Regions from separate parts of the Herbaspirillum camelliae genome, predicted to be linked through region 1. Evidence: predicted binding sites of a transcription regulator. Region 1 holds the regulator's gene; each other region holds the start of a gene.
What was found. The regulator sigma-54, encoded in region 1, starts transcription at its own class of promoters, with help from an activator protein. The targets are predictions, from matches to a motif close to TGGCANGNAANCTGCTTT.
Positions count from the first base shown of each region.

Region 2: BGK68_RS11115 (PEP-CTERM sorting domain-containing protein) is a predicted target of sigma-54. The motif match lies at 3,909-3,926, and genes of this name have one in related genera.
Region 3: BGK68_RS25480 (PEP-CTERM sorting domain-containing protein) is a predicted target of sigma-54. The motif match lies at 4,828-4,845, and genes of this name have one in related genera.

Region 1 is NZ_KV880769.1:114,181-122,003, reverse strand. Features, by position in the region: gene mdeB (alpha-ketoglutarate dehydrogenase) at 1-486, shown strand, start outside; gene BGK68_RS00520 (SDR family oxidoreductase) at 642-1,409, shown strand; gene BGK68_RS00515 (helix-turn-helix domain-containing protein) at 1,520-1,933, opposite strand; gene BGK68_RS00510 (UbiX family flavin prenyltransferase) at 1,994-2,596, opposite strand; gene grxD (Grx4 family monothiol glutaredoxin) at 2,620-2,931, opposite strand; gene hpf (ribosome hibernation-promoting factor, HPF/YfiA family) at 3,245-3,607, opposite strand; gene BGK68_RS00495 (RNA polymerase factor sigma-54) at 3,761-5,251, opposite strand; gene lptB (LPS export ABC transporter ATP-binding protein) at 5,324-6,067, opposite strand; gene lptA (lipopolysaccharide transport periplasmic protein LptA) at 6,069-6,674, opposite strand; gene lptC (LPS export ABC transporter periplasmic protein LptC) at 6,744-7,352, opposite strand; gene BGK68_RS00475 (KdsC family phosphatase) at 7,349-7,823, opposite strand, start outside.
Region 2 is NZ_KV880769.1:2,496,054-2,503,876, reverse strand. Features, by position in the region: gene BGK68_RS11130 (substrate-binding domain-containing protein) at 1-312, shown strand, start outside; gene BGK68_RS11125 (sugar ABC transporter ATP-binding protein) at 399-1,961, shown strand; gene BGK68_RS11120 (ABC transporter permease) at 1,964-3,007, shown strand; gene BGK68_RS11115 (PEP-CTERM sorting domain-containing protein) at 3,169-3,864, opposite strand; gene BGK68_RS11110 (sensor domain-containing diguanylate cyclase) at 4,094-5,098, opposite strand; gene BGK68_RS11105 (MFS transporter) at 6,253-6,825, shown strand; gene BGK68_RS11100 (NAD-dependent epimerase/dehydratase family protein) at 6,822-7,301, opposite strand; gene BGK68_RS11095 (fumarylacetoacetate hydrolase family protein) at 7,298-7,823, opposite strand, start outside.
Region 3 is NZ_KV880769.1:5,699,325-5,707,147, forward strand. Features, by position in the region: gene BGK68_RS25460 (LysR substrate-binding domain-containing protein) at 1-366, opposite strand, end outside; gene BGK68_RS25465 (alpha/beta fold hydrolase) at 460-1,320, shown strand; gene BGK68_RS28145 (hypothetical protein) at 1,468-1,635, opposite strand; gene BGK68_RS28585 (hypothetical protein) at 1,895-2,017, opposite strand; gene BGK68_RS25470 (iron-containing redox enzyme family protein) at 2,135-3,523, opposite strand; gene BGK68_RS25475 (DUF3297 family protein) at 3,732-3,980, shown strand; gene BGK68_RS25480 (PEP-CTERM sorting domain-containing protein) at 4,176-4,772, opposite strand; gene BGK68_RS25485 (methyl-accepting chemotaxis protein) at 5,100-7,040, opposite strand; gene BGK68_RS25490 (substrate-binding periplasmic protein) at 7,361-7,823, opposite strand, start outside.

The DNA of each region.
Region 1 (7,823 bases):
CAGGCGCGTCTGCTGGGTTCCGGCCCTATCCTCAAGGAAGCCGTGGCCGCGGCAGCGCTGCTGCAACAGCACTGGCAGATCGAGGCCGAGGTCTGGAGCGTGACCAGCTACACCGAACTGGCCCGCGATGGCGTGGCCGCGCAACGTGCGCAGCGGCTGGTGGGGCTGGTGGGCAGCGAGGCGTTGCCGTACGTGACGCAGCAGCTGCAGGGTAGCCCAGCACCGGTCATTGCGGTGAGCGACTATATCCGCACCTTGCCCGAGAGCATCCGCGCCTTCGTGCCGGCGCCGTATGTGACGCTGGGGACGGATGGGTTTGGCCGCAGCGATACGCGGGTGAACCTGCGCGACTTCTTCGAGATCGATGCGCGCTGGATTGCGTATACGGCCTTGTGCGAAGTGTGGGGTGATGATCGTGCGCGGCTGCAAGAAGCAGCGCGTACATTGGGTATCGATACGGCCAAGCCCTTGTCGTCCACGGTGTAGGCCGATAGATGAACAACGGCTGGCCGGATTGAAAATCTCTCATCTGGTCGTGCTGCGTGTTTGCTATAGTGAAAACCGCCTGTGCATCACAGGCGGTTTTTTTATCGCCGTTCGTGATGCACCCCGTCCATGAGCCACATTGAGGAGTACACCCGATGGCAGCACCCCAAGCACCCAAACGCATCGCGCTGGTCACCGGCGCAGGTTCCGGCATTGGCCGGCAGATTACCCTGGCGCTGCTGCGCGAAGGCTACGGCGTGGCCCTGGCCGGCCGCCGCCAGGATGCCCTGGAAGAGACCGTCAGGCTGGCCGGCGAAGACGGCCCCAATGCGCTGGTCGTGGCCGCCGACGTGACCGACCCGGCGTCGGTCAAGCAGCTCTTCGCCAAGACCCGCGAGCGCTTCGGCCGTCTGGACATGCTCTTCAACAATGCCGGCATCTTCGCGCCGCCCGTGTCACTGGAAGAGCTGAGCGTGGAGCAGTGGAAGGCCGCCGTGGACATCAACCTGACCGGCGTCTTCCTGTGCACCCAGGAAGCCTTCCGCATCATGAAGGAGCAGTCGCCACGCGGTGGCCGCATCATCAACAATGGTTCCATCTCGGCGCATGCACCGCGTCCGTTCTCGGCTTCCTATACCGCGACCAAGCACGCCATCACCGGCCTGACCAAGGCCACTTCGCTGGATGGCCGCGCCTACGATATCGCCTGTGGGCAGATCGATATCGGCAATGCCTCCACCGACATGACCACGCTGATGAAGAAGGGCACGCTGCAGGCCGACGGCTCCACCAAGGTCGAGCCGACCATGGATGCCGAACATGTGGCCCGCGCCATCCTCTACATGGATAGTCTGCCGCTGGAGGCCAATGTGCAGTTCATGACGGTGATGGCGACCAAGATGCCCTATATCGGGCGTGGTTGATGGGACTTGATGAGGCTTGATGGCGCTTGCCATTGCCAGATGAACAGATGGCCGCAGTGACGAGCTGTGGCCATTGGCATGGAGGGATGAAGAACAGGAACCGGTGCTGGCTAGTCGATGAAGACTGCAGGCCCCACGCCGAAGCGCTCGGCCAGTGCCTTGACCTGGCGCAGGTTCAGTTCGCGCTTGCCACGCAGGATTTCGGAGACCACGCCTTGCGAGCCGATCTCGGGCAGATCGGATTGGGTCAGCTGATGTTGCTCCATCAGGAACTGCAGAACCTGCACCGGTGAGACCTGCTTCAGCGGAAAATGCTTGTCATCGTATTCGGCGATGAGGCTACCGAGGGTGTCGACCAAGTCCGCAAGGGGATGGCCTTCATTGCTGGCGCCGGCATCGAGCAACTGGTTCAGCGTGACGACGGCGCGGTCATAGTCATCATCGGTACGGATCGGTCGCAGCGGAATGAGGGACGACAATGCCGCAAAGTGCGAGGTGATGTCGTCCATCACATGCTTTTCCATCAAGGCTTCCATTTGTCCATGGTTGAGGAGATGCAGCAATGGCCTCAGGCCCAGAGCGTTTCAGTCCGCTCCACCTTTCATGCCCTGCCACTCCGGCGTAAGCTGCATGGAGATCCCGAACATGTCCAGCACGCGTCCCAGCGTATGGTCCACCATCTCTTCCATGGAAGCCGGGCGCTGGTAGAAGCCGGGCAGGGGCGGGAAGATCACGCCGCCCATCTCGGTGACGGCGGTCATGTTGCGCAGGTGGGCCAGGTTGAAGGGGGTCTCGCGCACCATCAGGACCAGGCGGCGGCGTTCCTTGAGCACCACATCGGCCGCGCGGGTGATGAGGTTGTCGGACAGGCCATGCGCCACGGCCGCCAGGGTCTTCATCGAACAGGGCGCCACCACCATGCCGGTGGAAGCGAAGGAACCGCTGGCGATGCAGGCACCCACATCACGCACGTTGTGCACCACATCGGCCAGCGCTTCCACATCCCTGCGCCGCATGTCCAGCTCCTGGTGGAGATTGAGCACGCCGGCTTCGGAGACCATCAGATGCGTTTCGATCTGGCCATGCTTGCGCAGGTGTTCCAGCAAGCGCACGCCATAGATGGCGCCGGTCGCGCCGGTGATGGCGACGATCAGGCGCTGGCGCGGCTGGCTGGAAGAAACGCTCACGGGAGCTTCAGGCGCGAAAAAGATCAGCCCTTGATCAGGGTCTGCAGTTCGCCCGAGGCGTACATCTCGCTCATGATGTCGGAGCCGCCGACGAATTCACCCTTGATGTACAGCTGGGGAATGGTGGGCCAGTTCGAGTACTCCTTGATGCCCTGGCGCACGTCCGGGCTTTCCAGCACGTTCACGGTGACGATGTTCTCGGCGCCGCTGGCCTTGAGCAGCTGGATGGCCTTGCCCGAAAAGCCGCATTGCGGGAATTGCGCAGTGCCCTTCATGAACAGCACGACAGGGTTTTGGGTCACGGTTTCTTTGATCCAGGATTGGACGTCGCTCATGGCTATGCCTTTAAAAATGGGATTGCCGACATTATAGGGAAAAGCCGTCGCGCGCGTTGGAGTCGGACGGGCGACTTGTCTTGCGTTTGCGGAAATATTGTTTTCGGGAAATGCTTTATATCAAATCATTTTCCTGATCCGAAGGGCTGTGGAAAAGATAAGGCCGCCATCTGCTTCTTCAAGCCGGTCCCATGGATGAGGGAAATTATTTATATCCTATGCGGATTTTCTGCCGGGAAATGACCGCCGGTGCGAAGAAATGAAAAAGGGCGCTTGCGCGCCCTTTGCTCATGAAAGGTTGAAGATCAGGGCATCATGCCGCGCCGGCGACCGCGTCGTCCGGGGCTTCTTCAGGCAGGCGCTTGGCCATGGAGTGATGTTCCTGCAACTTGTCCTTGTGCTTGATGACCTGGCGATCGAGCTTGTCGATCAGCGCATCGATGGCTGCATAGAGGTCGTGCGCAATGCTTTCCGCATGTAGATCCTTCCCCTTGATGTGGACGTTGATTTCCGCTTTTTGGCGCTTTTCCTTTTCTGTGAGTTTATCTACGCTCAGGATCACGCTGACGTCGATCACGTTGTCGAAATGGCGCTTGATACGGGCCAGCTTGCTTTGCACGTATTCCCGGATGGCGGGGGTCAGTTCGAGGTGGTGTCCACTGATGGTCAGATTCATACAAGACTCCTATCGTGAAGTCACTGGAGGTTCGTGCAATTCATCCTTGCTGCAGCTGTACCACGGGCACGGTCTTCGTGTCCGATGGCATGGGCATCAGCGGGATGCTTGCCGGAACACAGCAACGGTACTACAGAAAAACTGAGGAAAAACTCAGAGGGACTTGCGGAGATTGACTGGCGGAATCTTCAACACTTCGCGGTATTTGGCGACTGTGCGTCGCGCGACCACCATGCCTTGTTCTGCCAGCATATCCGCAATCTTGCTATCGGATAATGGGGTCTGCGGGTTTTCGGCTCCTATCAACTGTTTGATCAGCGCCCGTATCGCGGTGGAGGAAGCTTCGCCTCCGGTTTCAGTCGCGACGTGGCTACCGAAGAAGTACTTCAACTCAAACATGCCATGCGGTGTGAGCATGTATTTCTGAGTTGTCACGCGAGAGATAGTGCTCTCGTGTAGACCCAGTGTATCAGCAATTTCACGTAGCACAAGGGGGCGCATGGCGACTGCCCCATGTGAAAAGAAGTTTCTTTGACGTTCCACAATAGCCTGCGCGACGCGCAAAATTGTATCGAAACGTTGCCGCATGTTCTTGATGAGCCACTTGGCTTCCTGCAACTGCGAAGACAGCGATCCCTCGCCCTTGGCCTGCTTGAGCGCGCTGGCATACATGGCGTTGACGCGCAGCTTGGGCATGACTTCATGGTTGAGCATGACCTGCCAGCCATTCTTTGTCTGTTTGACAATCACGTCCGGCACGACATAGTCCGAGGCATCGCGGGCGAATTCCGCGCCGGGGTGCGGACGGCACTGGCGGATCACGGCCTGCGCTTCACGCAGGTCTTCGTCGTCGCAATCGAGCGCCTTCTTGATCTTGTTGAAGTCGCGTTGCGCAAACAGCGGCAGGTAATCTTCCACGATCTTCAGCGCCAGCCGGCGCGTGACGAAGGGCACCTTGGGCAGGCGGCGGATCTGCAGGGCCAGGCATTCGCCGGCGCTGCGCGCCCCTACGCCTGCCGGATCCAGGCTTTGCAGCAGCTTCAGTGAAATGGAGAGCTCTTCCAGGTCCACGCCCAGCTCTTCGGGCAGGCGCGCGAGGATGTCTTCCAGCGGCTCTTCCAGATAGCCGCTGTCGTCCAGCGCATCGGTGAGCAGTTCCAGTAGGGCGCGGTCGCGTTGCGTGCGCGCGGTGACGCGGATCTGCTCCAGCAGATGTTCGCGCAGCGTGATCTCGTGGGCTTCCAGTTGGGGACGGGCGTCTTCGTCATCGGGCGACTTGCCGCTGCGGGCCACATCGTCGAAGCTCCAGTCGGAGTCGCCGCTCACGCCCTCGGGGGCGGTGTCCTGGTACTCGAAACTGGATTCGCCATCGGCCGCTGCGGGCGCGGCTTCGCTGCTGGCTTCACTGCCGGTGGTCTCGCTCACGCCGCTTGAGGGCGCGGAAGAGACGGCGCCATCGGCCAGCAGGCGCACCGAATTGTCGAGCGCATCGTCCAGGCGTTCCAGCAGGGGATTGTCGCTCAGTATCTGCTCCAGCTCCTGGTGCAATTCCAGCGTCGACAGTTGCAGCAGTCTGATCGACTGCTGCAATTGCGGCGTCAATGCGAGATGCTGCGAGGTACGTAACTGGAGCGACTGTTTCATCTTTCTTTCTGGAAGCGGCGTGGCCCGCTGGTTGCAATGCCGGTGTGCTGGTCGGTTGCGCCTGTGCCTGGGTTACATGCGGAAGTGCTCGCCCAGATAAACGCGGCGCACTGATTCGTTGGCGATGATCTCTTCCGGGTTGCCGCTGGCCAGCACGGTGCCCTGGTTGATGATGTAGGCGCGATCGCAGATGCCCAGGGTCTCGCGCACATTGTGGTCGGTGATGAGTACGCCGATGCCGCGTTCCTTGAGGAAGCGCACGATGCGCTGGATCTCGATCACGGCAATCGGGTCGATACCGGCAAAGGGTTCATCCAGCAGCACGAAGCGCGGATCGGTGGCCAGTGCGCGGGCGATCTCGACGCGCCGGCGTTCACCGCCCGACAACGACAGGGCCTGGCTCTCGCGCAGCTTCTCGATCTGCAATTCGTGCAGCAGGTTGTTCAGGCGCCCTTCGATCTCGTCGCGGGAGAGCGGCTTGCCGTCTTCCTGGCGCAGTTCCAGCACGGCGCGGATATTGTCCTCCACGGTCAGCTTGCGAAATACCGAGGCTTCCTGCGGCAGGTAGGACAAGCCCAGCGTGGCGCGCTTGTGGATGGCCAGGCGCGAGATGGGTTCTCCGTCCAGATCGATTTCGCCACCATCGGAAGGCACCAGGCCGACGATCATGTAGAACGAGGTCGTCTTGCCAGCGCCGTTGGGACCGAGCAGGCCGACCACTTCGCCGCTGCGCACCTCCATGGAAACGTCGCGCACCACCTGGCGCGCGCCATAGCTTTTCTTCAGGCCGCGCACGACCAGCGAGCTTGCTGCCATCTTACTGATCCTTTCCGGGCTGGGTGGGCTGCGGGGTGGCAGGCTGAGCGGGCTGGCCCGGCTGCGCCGGCGGCGCATTGCGCGGCTGGATCACGGCGGTGATGCGGCCCGCGCCCGGCTTGCTCTGGCCGCTGGCGGTGTTGTTGACCGAATAGAATTCGGCGCGACTGTCGTAGGAGATGAATTCGCCATTGACTTCGTCGGTGATGCGCTTGCCATCCATGCGCTGGATATGGGCGCGCTGGAACAGCTTGGAGACTTCGGTCTGCTCCGAGTATTCGATGCGTTCGGCCTGGCCTTCGATCCACAGGTCGGGGCCGCCGTCACGCTTCTGGCGGAAGGTCGCCAGCGATCCGGGGGCGGCGTAGAGCACGGCGTTTTCATAACCGTACTGGTCGGTGGTGAGCACCACGCGGCCGGCCTTGATGATGAGGGTGCCGCGGGTCATGACGACGTTGCCGGTGAAGGTCTTCACCTGGCGCACGTCATCGTAGACCATCTGGTCGGCTTCGATGTTGGTGGGCTTGGTGGTGTCGGCCTTCTCGGCGCGCGCCACGCCACTGAGGGCAGCCAGCATCAGCAGCGGAAGTAGGAATGAGCGTTTCATAAAATCCTGTCTGGTCGGGTCTTGGCGTTATTGTTCTGACGGAATATCGGGGGGCGCGAATCGGTGTTATCAGCGTTTCTTCGGGGTCGGTTCGTAGTAGCCGCGCACATTGCCGAACAGCTGCACCACCTGGGTCGCATTGTTGGCCACCATGCCGACCCCGTTGAGGCGGGTCGTGCCCATGGTCATGGCCACCGGCTTGTCGGTCTTGACGATCTCGTCGTCCGGCAACAGCAGCAGGTAGTCCGAGACCACCCGCATCTGTTCGCGCCCCTTGTAGGGCGCGCGGATGGCGTTGGCGTTGCCGTACATATGGATCTGGGTCTGCTCATCGGTGACGCGCGCGGTATCGGAATAGAGCTCCATGGGTGGCTTGCCCTGATCCAGATTGTGGACCACCGGCTTGGTGATCTCGAAGGAATCGTCGGTCGGGTAGTGCACCATCTTCACGCCCGACATGTCGTAGCGCGGCAGGCCGTTCGGCCCCATTTTCACGTAGCTGAAGTTTTCCAGGTAATAGTCGGGCTTGCCGCGCGGACGTTGCGCGGCCTGCTGGTCGCCCGCCGCGCGCATGGATTGCAACACCCACACGCTGCCCAGGGCAGCGCCGATGAGCAGCACCAGGATCACGCCGATGCGGATGCGGTCGGCCGCACGTTCGCCGCTGCGCCCGCTCATGCCAGGTACGGCGCCAGCGCCGCCTCGTAATTGCCCTGCGCGGCCAGCACCAGGTCGCAGATCTCGCGCACGGCGCCATTGCCGCCGCTGGCCTGAGTCACGTAGTGACTGCGCAGCTTGACCTCGCGGTGGCCATTGGCCACGCAAGCCTTGAAGCCCACCCGCGTGAGCACCGGCAGGTCGATCACGTCGTCGCCGAGATAGCCGCATACACTGGCGTCGAGGCCGGTGTGCTGCAATAGCTGTTCGAAGGCCTGGCGCTTGTCATGCACGCCCTGGAATACATGGGCGATACCCAGATCGCGCGCGCGCCGCAGCACATAGGGCGACTGGCGCGCGGTGATGATGGCTGCGGCCGTGCCGAACTGCTGCATCATCTTGATGCCATGGCCATCGAGCGCGTTGAAGCGCTTGAAGGCCTCGCCTTCTTCGCCATAGAACAGACCGCCGTCAGTGAGCACGCCATCGACG
Region 2 (7,823 bases), 2.4 Mb from region 1:
GCCGTGGAAGAGGCCGGCCTGCAAGGCAAGGTCTGCGTCTATGGCACCGGCCTGCCCAGTGAAGCCGCCAAGTTCCTGGAATCGGGTGCAGTGGGCGGCATCGCCTTCTGGGACCCCAAGGATGCCGGCCTGGCCATGAACAAGGCCGCCATGATGCTGGTGCAGGGCAAGAAGATCACCGACGGCATGGACCTGGGCATTCCCGGCTACAACAAGGTCACCGTCAAGAAGGGCCCGGGCGTGGGCGTGATCGTTACCGGTCAGGCCTGGGTGGAAGTGGACAAGAAGAACTACAAGCAGTACGCGTTCTGATCGCGGCCTGATCAGACCCACCGGACATCCGTCGTGCGCCGAGTTGCCGTCACGCCCGCGGATGTCCTCCGTCATCGCGTTTCACTATGACCAGTCAAACCACCTCTAGCGTCTCTGCCGCGCCCGCCCAGGAATTCCTGCGCCTGCAAGGGATACACAAGCGCTTTGCGGGCGTGCACGCCCTGCGCGGCGTCGATCTCACCATCCACGCCGGCGAGATCTATCACCTGCTGGGCGAGAACGGCTGCGGCAAGAGCACCCTCATCAAGATCATCGCCGGCGCGCAGCCGCCCAGCGAAGGCGAAATCTACATCCAGGGCCAGCGCGTGGCCGAGCTCACCCCGCTGGCCTCGCTATCGCTGGGCATCGAGACGGTCTATCAGGATCTCTCCCTGCTGCCCAACATGAGCGTGGCCGAGAACGTCGCCCTGAGCGAACAGTTGGTGCATCACCACGGCCGGCTGGCGCGCCTGTTCGACCGCCACGCCCTGAACCAGACCGCCGCGCGGGCGCTGCGCGCCGTCAATCTTCCCGCCGATGCCGACTTCCTCGACACCCGCGTGGACGAACTGCCCATCGCCACCCGCCAGCTGATCGCCATTGCGCGCGCCATCGCCACCAGCGCGCGCATGGTCATCATGGACGAACCCACCACCTCGCTCACGCAAAAGGAAGTCGATGCCTTAGTCAAGGTCATCAACGGCCTGCGCGCCAATGGCGTGGCTGTGCTCTTCGTGAGCCACAAGCTCGATGAGTGCTTTGCCATCGGCGGCCAGGCCATCGTCTTCCGCGATGGCGAGAAGGTCGCGCAAGGCCCGATCCAGCAATTCACCAAGGCCCAGCTGGGCCAGCTCATGACCGGCAAGCAACTGAGCCAGGAACGCTACCGCGTCGACGCGCAACTGCACAAGCCGCTCATGGAAGTGCGCTCCCTGAGCCGCCATGGCGCTTTCGAGGATGTCAGCTTCGCACTGCGCCAGGGTGAGATTCTGGGCATTACCGGACTGCTGGATTCAGGCCGCAACGAACTGGCCCTGGCGCTGGCCGGCGTAGAACCCGCCCGTGCAGGCCAGATCACGCTGGAAGGCCAGCCGCTGTCGCTGCGCAATCCCGGCGACGCCATCACCCATGGGATCGGCTACGTCCCCGAAGACCGCATCAGCGAAGGCCTGTTCCTGGACAAGTCGATCCGCGACAACATCGTCACCACCATCCTGCGCAAGCTGCGCGGCAAGTTCGGCGCGCTGGACGCCGCCGCCTGCCAGCGCTTTTCCACCGACACGGTGCGGCAATTGCAGATCGCCACGCCCGATGTAGACCGGCCTGTGCAATCGCTGTCCGGCGGCAACCAGCAGCGCGTGCTGATCGGCCGCTGGCTGGCCATCAACCCGCGCGTGCTGATCCTGCATGGGCCGACGGTGGGCGTGGACGTGGGCTCCAAGGACATCATCTACCGCATCATCCAGGACCTGGCGCAGCGCGGCCTGGGCGTCATCCTCATCAGCGACGACCTGCCCGAGCTGCTGCAGAACTGCGACAACCTGCTGTTGATGAAACGCGGCCGCATCGTGCGCCGCTATGCCGTGGAAGGACTCGCCGAGAGCGAGCTGTTCCACGATCTGGTCTCCGAGCAAAGTCAGGAAACTTAGTCATGGATGCAAGCACCCTCACCCGCCAGGCCGCCGACGCCAGCGCCGACGCACCTGTCCAGCGCCGCCCCAGCCTGGCCGCCCTGCTCAAGAAAAATCCCTCCGCCTTCACCCTGCTGCTCATCGTGCTGGTGGTGCTGACGGTGGCCTTGATCAACCCCGCCTTCTTCCAGCTGGCCGTGCTGTTCGACATCGTCCGCGCCTGCACCACGCTGGGCCTGTTCGCCCTGGGCGTGATGATCGTGCTGGCCGCCGGCGGCATCGATGTTTCCTTTGCCGCCATTGCCGCGCTGACCATGTATTCCATCACCAAGGTGGTGATGACCTGGTTCCCTGAGACGCACATCGCCGTCATCCTGCTGGCCGGCGCGGTCGGCGGCACCGGGCTCGGTGTGCTCAATGGCTTGCTGGTGGACTGGCTCAAGGCGCCTTCGCTGATCGTCACCATTGGCACGCAGTATCTCTATCGCGGCATCCTGCTGACCTTCGTGGGCACGGTCTTCTTCATGAACATCCCCCATGCCATGGACAGCTTCGGCAAGCTGGCGCTGGCCCGGCATGACACCGCCAACGGCCTGCATGCCGTGCTGCCGGCCACCGTGCTGGTCTTGGTGCTGGCCAGCGTGCTGACCTGGTGGCTGCTCAACCGCACCCTCATGGGCCGCGCCGTCTACGCCGTCGGCGGCAGCCTGGCCATTGCCGAGCGCCTGGGCTACAAGCTGCGCTCGGTGCATCTGTTCGTGTTTGGCTATGCGGGCTTCCTGTCGGGACTGGCGGGGATCGTGCATGTATCCAGCACGCGCCTGGCCAATCCTTTCGACCTGGTCGGCAGCGAACTGGACGTGATCGCCGCCGTTGTGCTGGGCGGGGCGCGCATTACCGGTGGACATGGCAGCGTGGTGGGGACGCTCCTGGGGGTGTTGCTGGTGACGCTGATCAATAATGTGCTGATCCTGGCGGGTGTGCCCAGTACCTGGCAGAAGGCCATCATCGGAGCATTCATTGTGCTGGCGGGGGCGGTGTTTGCGTTGCGCAGGGAGAAGTAGGGTCTGGCGCCGCAGGATGGAAACAATAGTCCGATCTGCCTTTCGTCCGTGGCATGAAAGACGATGAAGAAGAACGCCATGCAGAGTCGCGCAGCACACGCAAAAAAAACAGAAATGGCCGGACCAACCGGCCACTTCTGCCTTATTCACACCTGCACTGTTCAGGCCTGGGCGGACTTGTTCTTGCGACGGCTTGCCATCAATCCGAACAGCCCCATCCCCAGCAAGGCAAGACTGGCCGGTTCCGGGACGTCGGTAAAGCTGGCTTTCCAGGCCAGCGAATTGGACCAATCCAGACCATCCCATTTCGAGTTGGTGAGAAGGGTGGCATCGCCATTATTGTTATAGAAAACAAACTTGCCGTCATAAGGCCGTCCGGAGCGACGCGAGAGCATCCCCCACTGTGAGTTGCCGGGCTGGCTGTTATCCGTCACGGTCAGCAGGGCCACGTAAGAAGCATTCTTGCTCAGCGCCAGGCTGCCTGCATTGAAGGTGAAAGACTGCAGGCTATTGCTGTTGAGCGTGACGGCCTGACTGAACAGCGCCTGGCCCAGCGCCGATCCGCCTTGCTGCTGATCGCTCCATGCATAGATCCGGGCGCTGGCGGCAATGCTCTTGCCGAAGGTATTGATAAAGAACGTGAAGTTCTTGAGCGCTCCACCGGGAGCCGAGAAGGTTTCACCGTAGGTCGTGGTGGAACCGCTGCCGCCGAAGGGATAGACAATGTTTTTTCCGTCCCAGAGTGAGGTGGTGTCGATGAATGTGGTGTCGATGACAGCGGCATGCGCTGGTGCAAGGGCGGCCGCCATGAGGGTAGCGGCCAGGCTGAACCTGAGGGAAAGTCGTTGGATGGACATCTGCGTATCTCCTGAAAAAGATGAGTCGAAGTGACGCAGTCCATTTAGCAAATCGAGTGCCAGCACAACAATGTCCGCAGAAACAAGGGCTTATCTTTTTCGCTCGATCTTGTCTGTCAACGACCTCGACACACCGTTATGCGCACTGTCAAAAAAGCTTGATGCGCATGCCAGCAGCAGGGGCAACGTAGATTTCTGCACCATGCATCTTTGTTTTTGATTGCCACGTCTAGATTCTGCAATCTCTTTTACTGGCTGCTGATTCGAGGCCAGCGGCGATCTCAACGCGATTGCGCCCGCTATTTTTTGCTCGATAGAGTGCCAAGTCAGCCAAGGTCAGAAGCGTAGTACGGTCATGTCCGGCTTGATAGGCCGCAACGCCAAAGCTGCATGTGCGCCTACCGACAGGGACGAAGTTATATTTCTCTATCAGTAATCTTAGTTTTTCGGCCATGCGCGAGGCATCCTCTATGTCGCATTCCGGCAAGATGAGCAGAAACTCCTCCCCGCCCCAACGACCTACCAGGTCTGAGGACCGCACGTTACGCCTCAAGATCTCCGCGATACCAACCAGAACAGCGTCGCCCGTCGCATGCCCAAAATTGTCATTCACTTCCTTGAAGTGATCAATATCCAGCAGTATCAGCGATAAATTTTTTTCATATCGATCAGCACGATTTATTTCGTTATCAAGCACTTCATCCAGCTTCATCCTGTTGGCCAAGCCGGTCAATTTATCCGTGACGGCCAGCTGCGCAAGTTTTTCATTCAGACGCTCAACGCGCTGTTCAGCCAATTTACGTCCTGTAATGACGACGTGAGAAATGACGAAGAAATCTTCCGCCTCCAGCACTGGGGCTATGCGCATCATGAACCAGCGTTGCTCATTGGGGCTATGGCATGGATATGCGTACTGGAAGAACGGTGCACCAGACTCGACAACTGATCGGATGCCGTCATAAACTTTTCGACCATCACCATCGCCACTGTTGCCTGCCGAACGGCATACGGCGAGATAATTGATGCCAATCCAGCTGTAGCCAGCAGGTATGCCATTCTCGATCCCGAATTCACACCATGTCTTGTTGACGTAATGGATCACCCCAGTACGGTCTATCAATGCAATCTGGCTATCGAGAGAGTCCAGGGTGGCTCGGAGCAGTCTGGGAAACTGACGTCCTACGGATTTTTCGGCCTGCGATTGACGATGTCTTTCTTCGAGATCCCTCTTCATGCATCGCTCCAATCCTTTATTTAGTTAGAACTCGTTTCATGAACAGCTCAGCTGCAATCGGTCGGACTAATAATTTCTGAATCGCTTAGAGCTTAGATAGCTCTAGGCAGCGCCAAGTCTTCTCGATATGCAACGGAGCTGACACGAGAAGCTATTTACGGCGAAATCGGGATTGGAGAATCAGACGATCTTGAATGAAATGCTGCTCGCACTTCCCATGGAGAGGGCAATTCTCCCCTTCTCCAACCGAGACAGTTTCGTGATCGATGAGCTCGCCAGATGCGTTGGCAACCGGCGATACACACAGGAACTCACAAGGCGCAGGCGCCAGCGCTCGAGATCGTGTGGGAGGCACTCCCCTGTGCCTGAAAGGCAAGCCTGCTCACCTCGCGCGAGCGGCCCCGTATGAGTCGTGTAGACGTTACGCATTCCCCCTCCTTTAGCGCCGCCGGACTACTGACCTTGCTGGTGCTTGTGCCATTTTTCTTGTAGTGAATGACATGACCCCAATTCAAGATCCGCACAGGCACTGCCTGGGATTTCAGGATAACGAATTAGCGATCAACAAACGCATGGACACGCTGCTGCCAGCATAACAATTTAGCGCCCTTCACTTATTGGGCAACACTGCGGAGCCAAGATGATTGATGAGTTTTTCTCAGCTCCAAAACGACACCGTCTCACTGAATCCGCATCATGCCGTAGGCTAGATAGCGTCGCAGATTCAGTGAGACGGTGGGTGAACAAAGCCCCCCTTGTTCACAACCTGACAATAACTCCCCGAATGTTATTGATAGGTCAAATCAATGCTAGCGAGTTGATTATCTGTTTTCAAGCATTTCGTTCAACGAATATGATCTGAGACAAATTTTGTCGTCACCGGATGTAAGTCCTTCTGCGGCTACCCGGCATCAAGGCTTCTGTGCCTTAGAAGGAAAAGGAAGGTAGGTTAACTTGAGTGGCTCAATTTTTTGCTAGTAAAGCCACAAATGTGAGGAATGTGTGAGTTTGGTCCACTATGAAAAATATGCTCAGGGGATAATCCTGCCTCGTCACTTTATACGGCGGTAGCGTCCGGCACCCTGCCGATTTAGCAAATTAAGTCCTCTGACGGATCCAGACTCAGCGGAATTAATTTTCAGCTTCGTGAAGACATGAACAATCCACGCAATGGAACTACCGTACTGAGCTGCACGCTAGTGTTTCTTGCTCAATTGGGCTCGACATTGTGTCTTCCCGTGCTCCCACAGATTGGCAACGACATTGGCCTTACTGAGGCTATAGCCTCACTCTCGCTCGTCGTCTTTTTCGCGGGCTGTGCGGCCCCCCTATTGGTATGGGGGGTATTAGCAGATCGTTGCGGTCGTAGAGTGGCAGTTGTGACCGCCTTGCTTCTGTTCTCCATGGCAGCGGGAGTTGCAGCCAACGCTGCAACTCCATCCGTTTTTTTGGCAGCCCGTGCGATACAAGGAGTAGGAGCCGGTGGCATGGCCGTGCTGGGAAGAATATTGATCGCGGACACTGCAAGCGCTGCAGATTTGGCCAAAAGAATGTCACTGCTGTCATTTACATTTGTTCTGGCGTTGGGTGGCGGTCAGTTTTTGGGTGGCGTGATTCAAGATTTTTTTTTCGTGGCGCCATCTTTTTATGATGACCGCAGCCTCGGGAACTGCCCTTTTCTTATTCATTCAATGCATTCACATTTCTCCCCCCGCGCAATCGTCTAGTCGGCCAGGAGGATTTCGCAGGCCAGCTTGTGCGCGCCATAAATCAATGCGGGGCGGGTCGGTGTGGCCGGGGTCACCGGATCGGGCAGGTCCAGGCCATAGACGGCGATGGTGCTGGCGTAGACCACCACTGGGGGCGGTGTGGCCGGGTCGCGCCGGGCCAGCAGTTCGAACAGGTCCAGCGTGGCGTCCAGGTTCACGCGCCGGCTCAGCGCGGGATCGGCCTCGGCGGCGCCGCCGGGCAGCGCGGCCAGATGAAAGCACAGGTCAGCGCCGAAGGCGACGATCTGTGCTTGCACCTGCGCATCTTGCAGATTGCCTTCGATGCGCACCATCTCTGGCGCAGTCTCGCCCAGTTGCCGGTCCAGTACGGCCAGGCTGCTGATGCGCCGCCCGCCTGCCTGAGCGCGCTGCCGCAGCAGTGCAACCAGGGTGGCGCCGATGAAGCCCCCTGCGCCGGTGACGAGGATCTTCATCGTGCTGGCACCACGCGTTGTTGCAGCAGGCCAAAGGGTCCGGTGCGGCCATCGTCAAAGCAGGCCTGCATGCTGACCTCGTCGCCAAAGCGCATGAAGCCGGTGCGGATGTCGCCGTGGTCGATCTTTTCGATGACGCGGCGTTCGGCGATGCAGGCCGATCCTGCCGCACGCGACTGGTTCGACACCGTGCCCGAACCGATCACGGTGCCAGCGGTGAGCCGGCGACTGCGGGCGGCGTGGGCGATCAGTTCGCCAAAGGAAAAATTCATCTCGCCGCCGTGCGGATGGCCAAACGGCTGGCCGTTCCACTGCACCTGCAGGCGCATCTGCACGCGGCCGTCGCGCCAGGCGGGGCCGAGCTCGTCGGGGGTGACGGCCATGGGAGCGAAGGCGGTGGAAGGCTTGGCCTGCAGGAAGCCGAAGCCGGTCTTCATCTCATGCGGCCCCAGCGCGCGCAAGCTCCAGTCATTGATCTGCACCAGCAGACGCACTGCCTGCAAGGCCTGGCTGGCCTGCACG
Region 3 (7,823 bases), 5.6 Mb from region 1:
TTCCACCTTGGGATAGGTCGCCGAGAATTTCTTGAGAATCGAGGGCAGCAGCGACGAGGCATAGTCATCCGGCACGCCGATGACCACCCGCCCCGTCACATCGGGCCGCACCACGGCGGCCCAGGCCTCGTCGCGCAGGGTCAGCATGCGCCGCGCATAGGTCAGCAAGACCTCGCCGTCCTGGGTGGGAACGACGCTGCGCGGCTTGCGCAGGAACAGCGGCTTGCCCAGCGCCAGCTCCAGCGTCTTGATCTGCATGCTCACCGCGGACTGGGTCCGATGCACCAGTTCGGCGGCCCGGCTGAAGTTGCCGGTGTCGGCCACGGCCACGATCATGGCGAGCACATCCAGGTCGAGAGTTTTCATGAGTATCAGAAAAATTGATAGCAGCAATAAATATTACGCGATTTTCTTGGATTAAATCCTCGGGCATAGTGCGCTCAAAGGAATTTTTCCCCCATGAATGCACGTACCGACGCCACCCTCTTTGCCGATCCTGACCTGCGCCTGCTGACCACCCGCAGCGGCAGCCGCATCCCTTTGCTCAGCCAGGGCAGCGGCGAACCGCTGGTCTTCGTCCACGGCTCGCTGTGCGACTACCGCTACTGGAAGGGCCAGATGGCGGCGCTGTCGCGCCATTTCCACTGCATCTCCCTGAGCCTGAGCCACTATTGGCCGGGGCTGCAGGATGAGGCGGGCGCACCCAAGGAATTTTCGTGGGCCGCGCACGCCGAAGAGGTCGCTGACCTGGTCGCCGCGCTGGGCCTGGGCCCGGTGCATCTGGTGGGGCACTCGCGCGGCGCCTGCGTCGCCTTCCACGCGGCACGCCTGCATCCGCATCTGGTGCGCACCCTGACCCTGGCCGATCCGGGCGGTCCGCTGCAATCGGACAGCGCCGCCGAGGCCGCCTTGCCGCCGGCCACCCAGGCCCTGCGCGCGCGGGTGGCCGAGCTGATCGAGGCGGGCCAGACCGAGCAAGGGCTGGAGATGTTCGTGGATTCGGTCAGCGTGGCGGGAGCCTGGAGCCGCAGCCCCGCAGGCTTTCGCGCCATGGCCTCCGCCAATGCCGCGACCTTGCCGCTGCAATTCAAGGATGCGCTGCCAGCCTATACCGAAGAAGACGCCGCCGCCCTGCGCTGCAAGACCCTGCTGATCGGCGGCGAGAAAAGCCCGCGCATGTATCGCGACAACATCGCGGCGCTGTCGCAATGGATCCTGACGGCCGAAGAACACGTCATCGCCGGGGCATCCCACGGCATGAACGTCTCGCATCCGGCCGCTTTCAATCGCGCGGTCCAGGCCTTCGTCGAGGCGGCCTGAGCCAGGTAGACGCAAGCAACGTTGCTACAAGAACAATCAAGGGAAAGTGACAGAGGTGGGATCGCGCCCGCCGTTGCTTTGCGCAACGGCAGCCGATTCAATGCAGGACAGCAACGCCAGTGTGTCAGCGCTGGGGGCAGCGTTACATCAGAGCAGTTCTTCTTCCTTTTGCCGGGCGTCTTCCCGGACATCTTCGATGAGCCGGCGCCGGTCCACCTTGGCGCGCCGGTTGGCGGCGTGGACCTCCGGGCTGATGGGGGTGGCCGTCATCAATTCCTTCAGATCGGCCGTACTTTCGTCATATCGTTGCGGCATGCTTGCTCCTGGCTAAATCAATCGAGATTCAAACTCAACTACGTACCACGGATGTGCAGCAGTCCGGGCGGACCGGACTCAACGCAATCGTGTTCCCGGGGCACGGTGCAGCATAGGGCCCGGTGAGCGACGACAAGGTCTTCCGTGAGTATAGATCATTGCGCCGCAACAGGGCAGATTTACTCGCTCCCTGTCAAGGATGCCGCAGGCATGAAAAAACCGGCCAGCGGCCGGTTCGGGATGACAAGGCAAAGCAGGCTCAGGCGGCCTGTTTGGCTTGCAGCATCGATTCTTCCAGCGCCATCAACGATTCGATGGCGGCGATCAGCAGGCCGATACGATGACGGCGGTAGATCAGGCGTTTTCTTGCGCGGTTGTTCATGGTTTCTCCTGCGGCCAGCTGTAGCTGGCGGTTTCACTGACAAGGCCGTGGCAAGGCGCGCAACGCCCCCACGTCCGGGAAGGCGCCATTATAGCCGAGCCCGGCCCGTCGGCCTTCTCAGACTACGCAGCGGGTGCGATAGTGCTGGCTGAACAGACGGCTCGCCTCCAGCCCCGGGGGCAGGTGATGGCAAGCGGGACTCAATTGCGCCACCAGCGCATCCAGTCCCACGTCCAGCCGGGAATGCGTCTCCTGCTCCCGCTCCTCTGCCACGTGCTGGCGGCCGCGCGCCAGCGCGCGGAAGCTGGGCTGGCGGGGCGCGTCGTCCCAGCCGGTCTCGATCCACTCGCGGATGACCTGCTTTTCATAGCCATTGAAGACGCCGAACATCTCGCCGCCAGGCGCATCGATGAGTCGCCAGAAGCGGCTGTGTCCGGCCGGCTCGCCACGCAGGATCCATTTGCCCTGTTCCATCGCGGCCAGGAAGTCGCGCATGCCCTCCGGGAGCTCCAGCCATTGATTGACGGTCTTGCCGCCAATGCGGCAATAATCCGAATGCATCATGCGGCCGAATGCGGCCTTGTCGGCCAGAACGCGTTGCACTTCCTGATCCAGGTCGAAGGAGCCGATCACGCCCAGCGTGCTCGCCCCCAGTTCATTGAGCAGGTAGCCGCGCCGCATGCGCTGCAAGAACTGCTCGCGGTCCGGCCATTGCGCAGCTGCCTCCAGCACCGCGTCGACGGCCTTGCGGGCGTGGCCGCTGGCGGCGTTATCGATGGTCACGTGCAGCGTGAAATAGTAGGGATCGATGCCGAGTTCGTTGAGTTCGTAGGCGGTGATCAGCAGGTGCAGCGGCAACTGCTCGTAACCCAGGTTGAAACCGAACATCTCAGGAATGAATTCATCGCCATGCCAGCCCAGCGCCAGTTGCAGCGCTCCCTGGACATAATGCGCCTGCGAGAGCCAGTCGGCCTGCTCACAGCCATGGGCCTGCAAGAGGCTGCGATAGAGGCTCACATGGTTCATGGCCACCTCGCCATCACCCAGCTCTTCCAGATAGGTCAGGATCAGGGGACGAAACACCGGATCGCGCCAGTGCTTCACTGCACTGTAGAGCCAGGCGCCATCGACCAGCTTGGTGGGCGCCACGCGCAGCAGGAAATTGAGCGCATGGGCGCGTCCCGAGAAATACTGGCGCGGCGCGCCCGCGCGGCGTTCCTGCAGATAGGCTTCATAGGCCAGGCCAACCTGGGCGGCGCGGGCCTGCATCCAGGCGGCCATGTCTTGCCCCGCAGGGGGCAGCTCGCAGGGCAGCGCCTGGGTCGCCTCCAGTTGCGTCATCAGGTACCGATGCGCGTCCGCCAGCGCCGCCGCGCCGGGCTCGGCCACGTTCAGCTCAGCGTAGATGCGCGCAGGCAACAGCTCGGCGCTGCGGGAATTGTTGTGGGGATGATATCGGCGGGAAGCCGAAGCGGCTGCCTGCATTTCTTCCAGGGTGGCTTGCATACTTCCTCGCGCAAATGGACATGGGGACATTGCGCCCAGCATGCGATGTTCGCGCCGGCAGCGCTATCAGCCAGGGGCCAGCGCTGCTGTCGGAGGATGCCGCCATCCGGGTAGGAAGACGGCACTGCCAGGGCGGCGGCGCCTGTCAGAGGTGCGGCCAGCGCCTAAAGGATTGTCTTGGCCGGGCAGATATCCGATAATCGCGGCCATGAACGATACCGCACAACGCCCCAGCTTCCCCGACCGCCTCTCGGTCGATCCGCGCAGCCCGCACTACGTCGCCGCCGTCTTTGAATTCGACGTGGGCATCAAGCTCAACGGCAAGGAATTCAACAACGTCGGCGAATACTGCATCAGCGAAGGCTGGATCAAGATTCCCGCCGGCCGCGCGCTGGACCGCAAGGGCAATCCCATGATGACCAAGCTCAAGGGCCAGGTCGAACCGTTCTACCGCTGATCCGTTTTACTGCACCGTCTCCCTCTGGCCCGCTTTGCATGCGGGCCTTTTCTTTTGCAGGCAGCCTTGTTATCCGGGAAGTCGTGGGTCCTGCCAACATGGCAATACAGATGGGTCGGTACGCCTTCCAGCGCGGGCCTGCGCTCACGCAAAAAGACCCGCACCAGGCGGGTCTTCTTGCCAGCACAGCCTATCTTAGTGGGCCACGCCGCCCTTGCGCCGGCGCGCCAGCATCAGGCCCACCAGTCCGATGCCCAGCATGGCGGTCGAGGCAGGTTCGGGAACCTCGGCCTCGCGCGAACTGGCGACCAGCACCGGGGTGACCGAGTGCAATTCATGGCCGGGGAAAGGGGCTGGATGCGAGCGCACCTGCAGCTCCACATTGGGGTTCTTCGACCAGTCAATGCTGCGCAGTGCGGCATTGAGGGCGCTCAATGCGTTGGCTGACGCCTGGTAGGGCTGAAGCGGCTGGACATCAGGCGCACGCACTGCCCTTGCGAAGATATCGGTCCACAGATTATCCGTCCCCCTCCTCAGGCTGACGTAAAGATAGTTGAACAACGGCTCATTGGCGCCCCAGCCCTGATCATAGGTAGTGGAGTGTCCGGTGACGGCAGTGAAGCCGCGGGTCCCCTTGGCGATGCGGAAACCGACTACGCGCTCATCCGGGGTGTTAGCGTTGGCATTGTAGCTGCCCACCGCATCGGATTGCGTAACGATCGCCGCCGATGCCGACGTGCTGCAAGCAAGCAAAAACGCCAGGCTGGCGAAAGTCTTTTTGATCAATGACATATAAATTCTCCTTGAGAAGTAGTGATAGGAATGGAGGTGTTGCAGTGGATATACCCATGCACAAAACATGCCATTCGAACAACTCTCTTGGAAATCAGTCACTTGGATTTTCAACGCATCTTCTATCGGTAGAAAATGTAACTTTTTCCGACAGTAACATCCGTTACCAATTTTTGATACCTTCCAAAACCCTTTACTGGAGCGCTTTTGCGCCATTGACTTATTTTTATTGAATATTTCAAAACTGGATTTTATTATAAAAATCATCCTGCAAAAACCTGCGGCGCCTGGCCGCCTCTGCAACGATCCAGGCGCCTCACCGGCTTCCTACATCATCAGCGCGCGCTGCCCCACGCGGAAGACAGCCACGGCCTGCACCAGCTCTCGCGCCTGGCTGGACAAGCTGATGGCCGCTGCCGCGCTTTCTTCGACCAGGGCGGCATTCTGCTGCGTGGTGGTATCCATCTGCGTGACGGCCTGGCCGACCTGAGCAATGCCAGTGTTCTGCTCGGCGGTGGCGGCGTTGATGGCGACCATGATGTCGCTGACGCGGCGAATCGAGGTCACGATCTCTTCCATGGTCTTGCCGGCCTGGTCGGCCAGTTGGGTGCCCTGCCCCACCTGCTCGACGCTGGCGGTGATCAGTTCCTTGATCTCGCGCGCAGCGGTGGCCGAACGCTGGGCCAGGCTGCGCACTTCGGTGGCGACCACGGCGAAGCCGCGTCCTTGCTCGCCCGCGCGCGCCGCTTCGACGGCGGCATTGAGGGCCAGGATATTGGTCTGGAAGGCGATGCCATCGATAACGCCGATGATGTCACTGATGCGATCCGAACTGGCGTGCAGACCCTGCATGGTCTGCACCACCTGCTGCACCACCTGGCCACCCTGACCGGCCACGTGCGCGGCGTCACGCGCCAGGTCACCGGCCTGACGGGCGCCATCGGCATTCTGCGCCACGGTCGACCCCAGTTCTTCCATCGACGCTGCCGTCTGTTGCAGGGCGCTGGCCTGTTCCTCGGTGCGCTTGCTCAGATCGGCATTGCCTTGCGCAATCTGGGCGCTGGCCGTGGCCACGCTCTCGGAGTTGCTGCGCACACTGCTGACCACCGTGCTCAGTTGGGAGGTCATGGCCTGCATCGCGGTGAGCAGGCGCGCCACTTCATCGCTGCCATTGATCTGCACGTGCTGGGTCAGGTCACCCGCCGACACCGCCTCGGCCAGACGCACGGCGTCGTTGATGGCTGTCGTGGTGGCGCGCGTGACGGCGACCATCACCCACAGGGCGGCAGCCGCCAGCAGGCCAAGCAGGCCGCACAGCAGCAGCAGTTCGTTGCGCAGACGCGGAATCTTGGCTTGCAACTCATCGCGCATCAGGTCGAAAGAGGCATTGACCAGCACGAACTGGGTATCGATGATGCGGGTCATCGTGGCCACCCATTCAGGCGCCGGCATGCTCAGGTTGTCGGCGCGGATGATGGCGCTGTCGGCCAGCTTGAAGCCTTCTTCGGCGGCCTTCAGGGCTTCGGCTCGGGCGCGCTCCAGATTGGCCGGCAACGCATGCCGGCCAGCCGCCAGCGTCAGCGACTTGCGCGCGCTTTCATAACTGCGGCGGGCGCGATCGGCCAGGTTTTCCAGACGGGCGCGCTCTTCCGCGCTGGCCTGGCCACGACCCAGCATGACCGCACCGCGCGCCCGGGTCTGACCCAGTGCTTCGGTCAGTTGCGGCAGTTCGTTCATCACGGCGCGCTGCACGTAGAAGAGCGCCGCTTCGGCCTCCAGCGCCAGGCCGGAGCTGTTGGCCAGTTGATCGATGAGGTCGAGCTCGAGGGCGATCAGTTCTGCGTGCTGCAGGTTGCTCTGGGCACCGGTGATGGCCTTGGAAGAGACGGCCTGTGTCAGTGCGCGCCACTGTGAAGAGACGCGTTCCAGCGATTCCATCAGGGCCTTGTCCTGCAGCGGCAGGATGCCGGTGCGTACGCGTTCCAGCGTGGCTTCCACCTGCTTCTGGCGCTCGGCGCGATCAGCCGCGCCGGCGTTGCCGTCGGAAAGATAGAGTGCGGACAGGCCGCGATGCTGCTGCATCTGCTTGAGCAGCAGCAACAGATCGCGCCCTGGTTCCACCGCTAATTGCTCGCGCTGGGCGGTGGCCAGGTCTTGCAGATTGCCGCGCACCAGCAGGGTGGTCGGGACGATGAACAGGAGAAAAGCGAGTGCGCCGATCAGGGCGAACTTGCGTGAGAATCTGAGATGATTGATCAGGGAGCGCATGGGCTTGTTCTTTAAATGAGTGGAGGATCGTCATCGATCCTTGGAGATGGCTTGCCCGCAAGCGCTTCGTTACGCTGCGATCCGCGCTGTTGCGGATCTTGTAGAGCGGCAATTCTAATGAGGCCGCGCTTCTTTTCTAACTGATTTCGTTCGTGACGCCGCTTTGTTGTTGTTTAATTCCGACCGTCTCGCCTCGGCGGAACTCATCCGCAAAAACACGAGTATTCACAGAGTACGTGGACAGGACGCTAGTTCCCCGGCGCGCCAATTAAATTTCCCGATGGCACAAAACACTCAAAACCTCACGCCGATCGAGGTGCTTAACGCGACTGCGGCATGGTGTCGTTGGACTCGATGCGCAGATCGGTCTCGAAGCTTTGCAACACGGCGCGCAGCTCGCCGCGTTTTTGCATCGCTTCCAGCTGGGCGTTGATGCGCGCCAGGTGCTTGATGCAGGGACTGGCCTTGCTCAGGGCAAGATAGTTGTCAGTTTCGCTGACGAAGGGGCGCAAGGGCATGAAGCGGTCTTGCTGCTGCGTCTGGTTCAGGTAGATCATGCCGCTGTAATAGCCGGTGACGAGATAGTCGATCCGTCCCGAATCGAGCTTGGTGAAATTCATGTAAGTCTTTTGCGCGGTCTCGATGCTCAGGTTGTCGCGCATGAATTCATCGAAGCCACCCCCGAACTGGTTGCCCAGCGTGATGGCGCCACGCTTGCCGACCAGGTCTTTCCAGCCGCCATAGGCGAAGCGCCGGTCACGGGCGACGAAGACGGCAATGGGA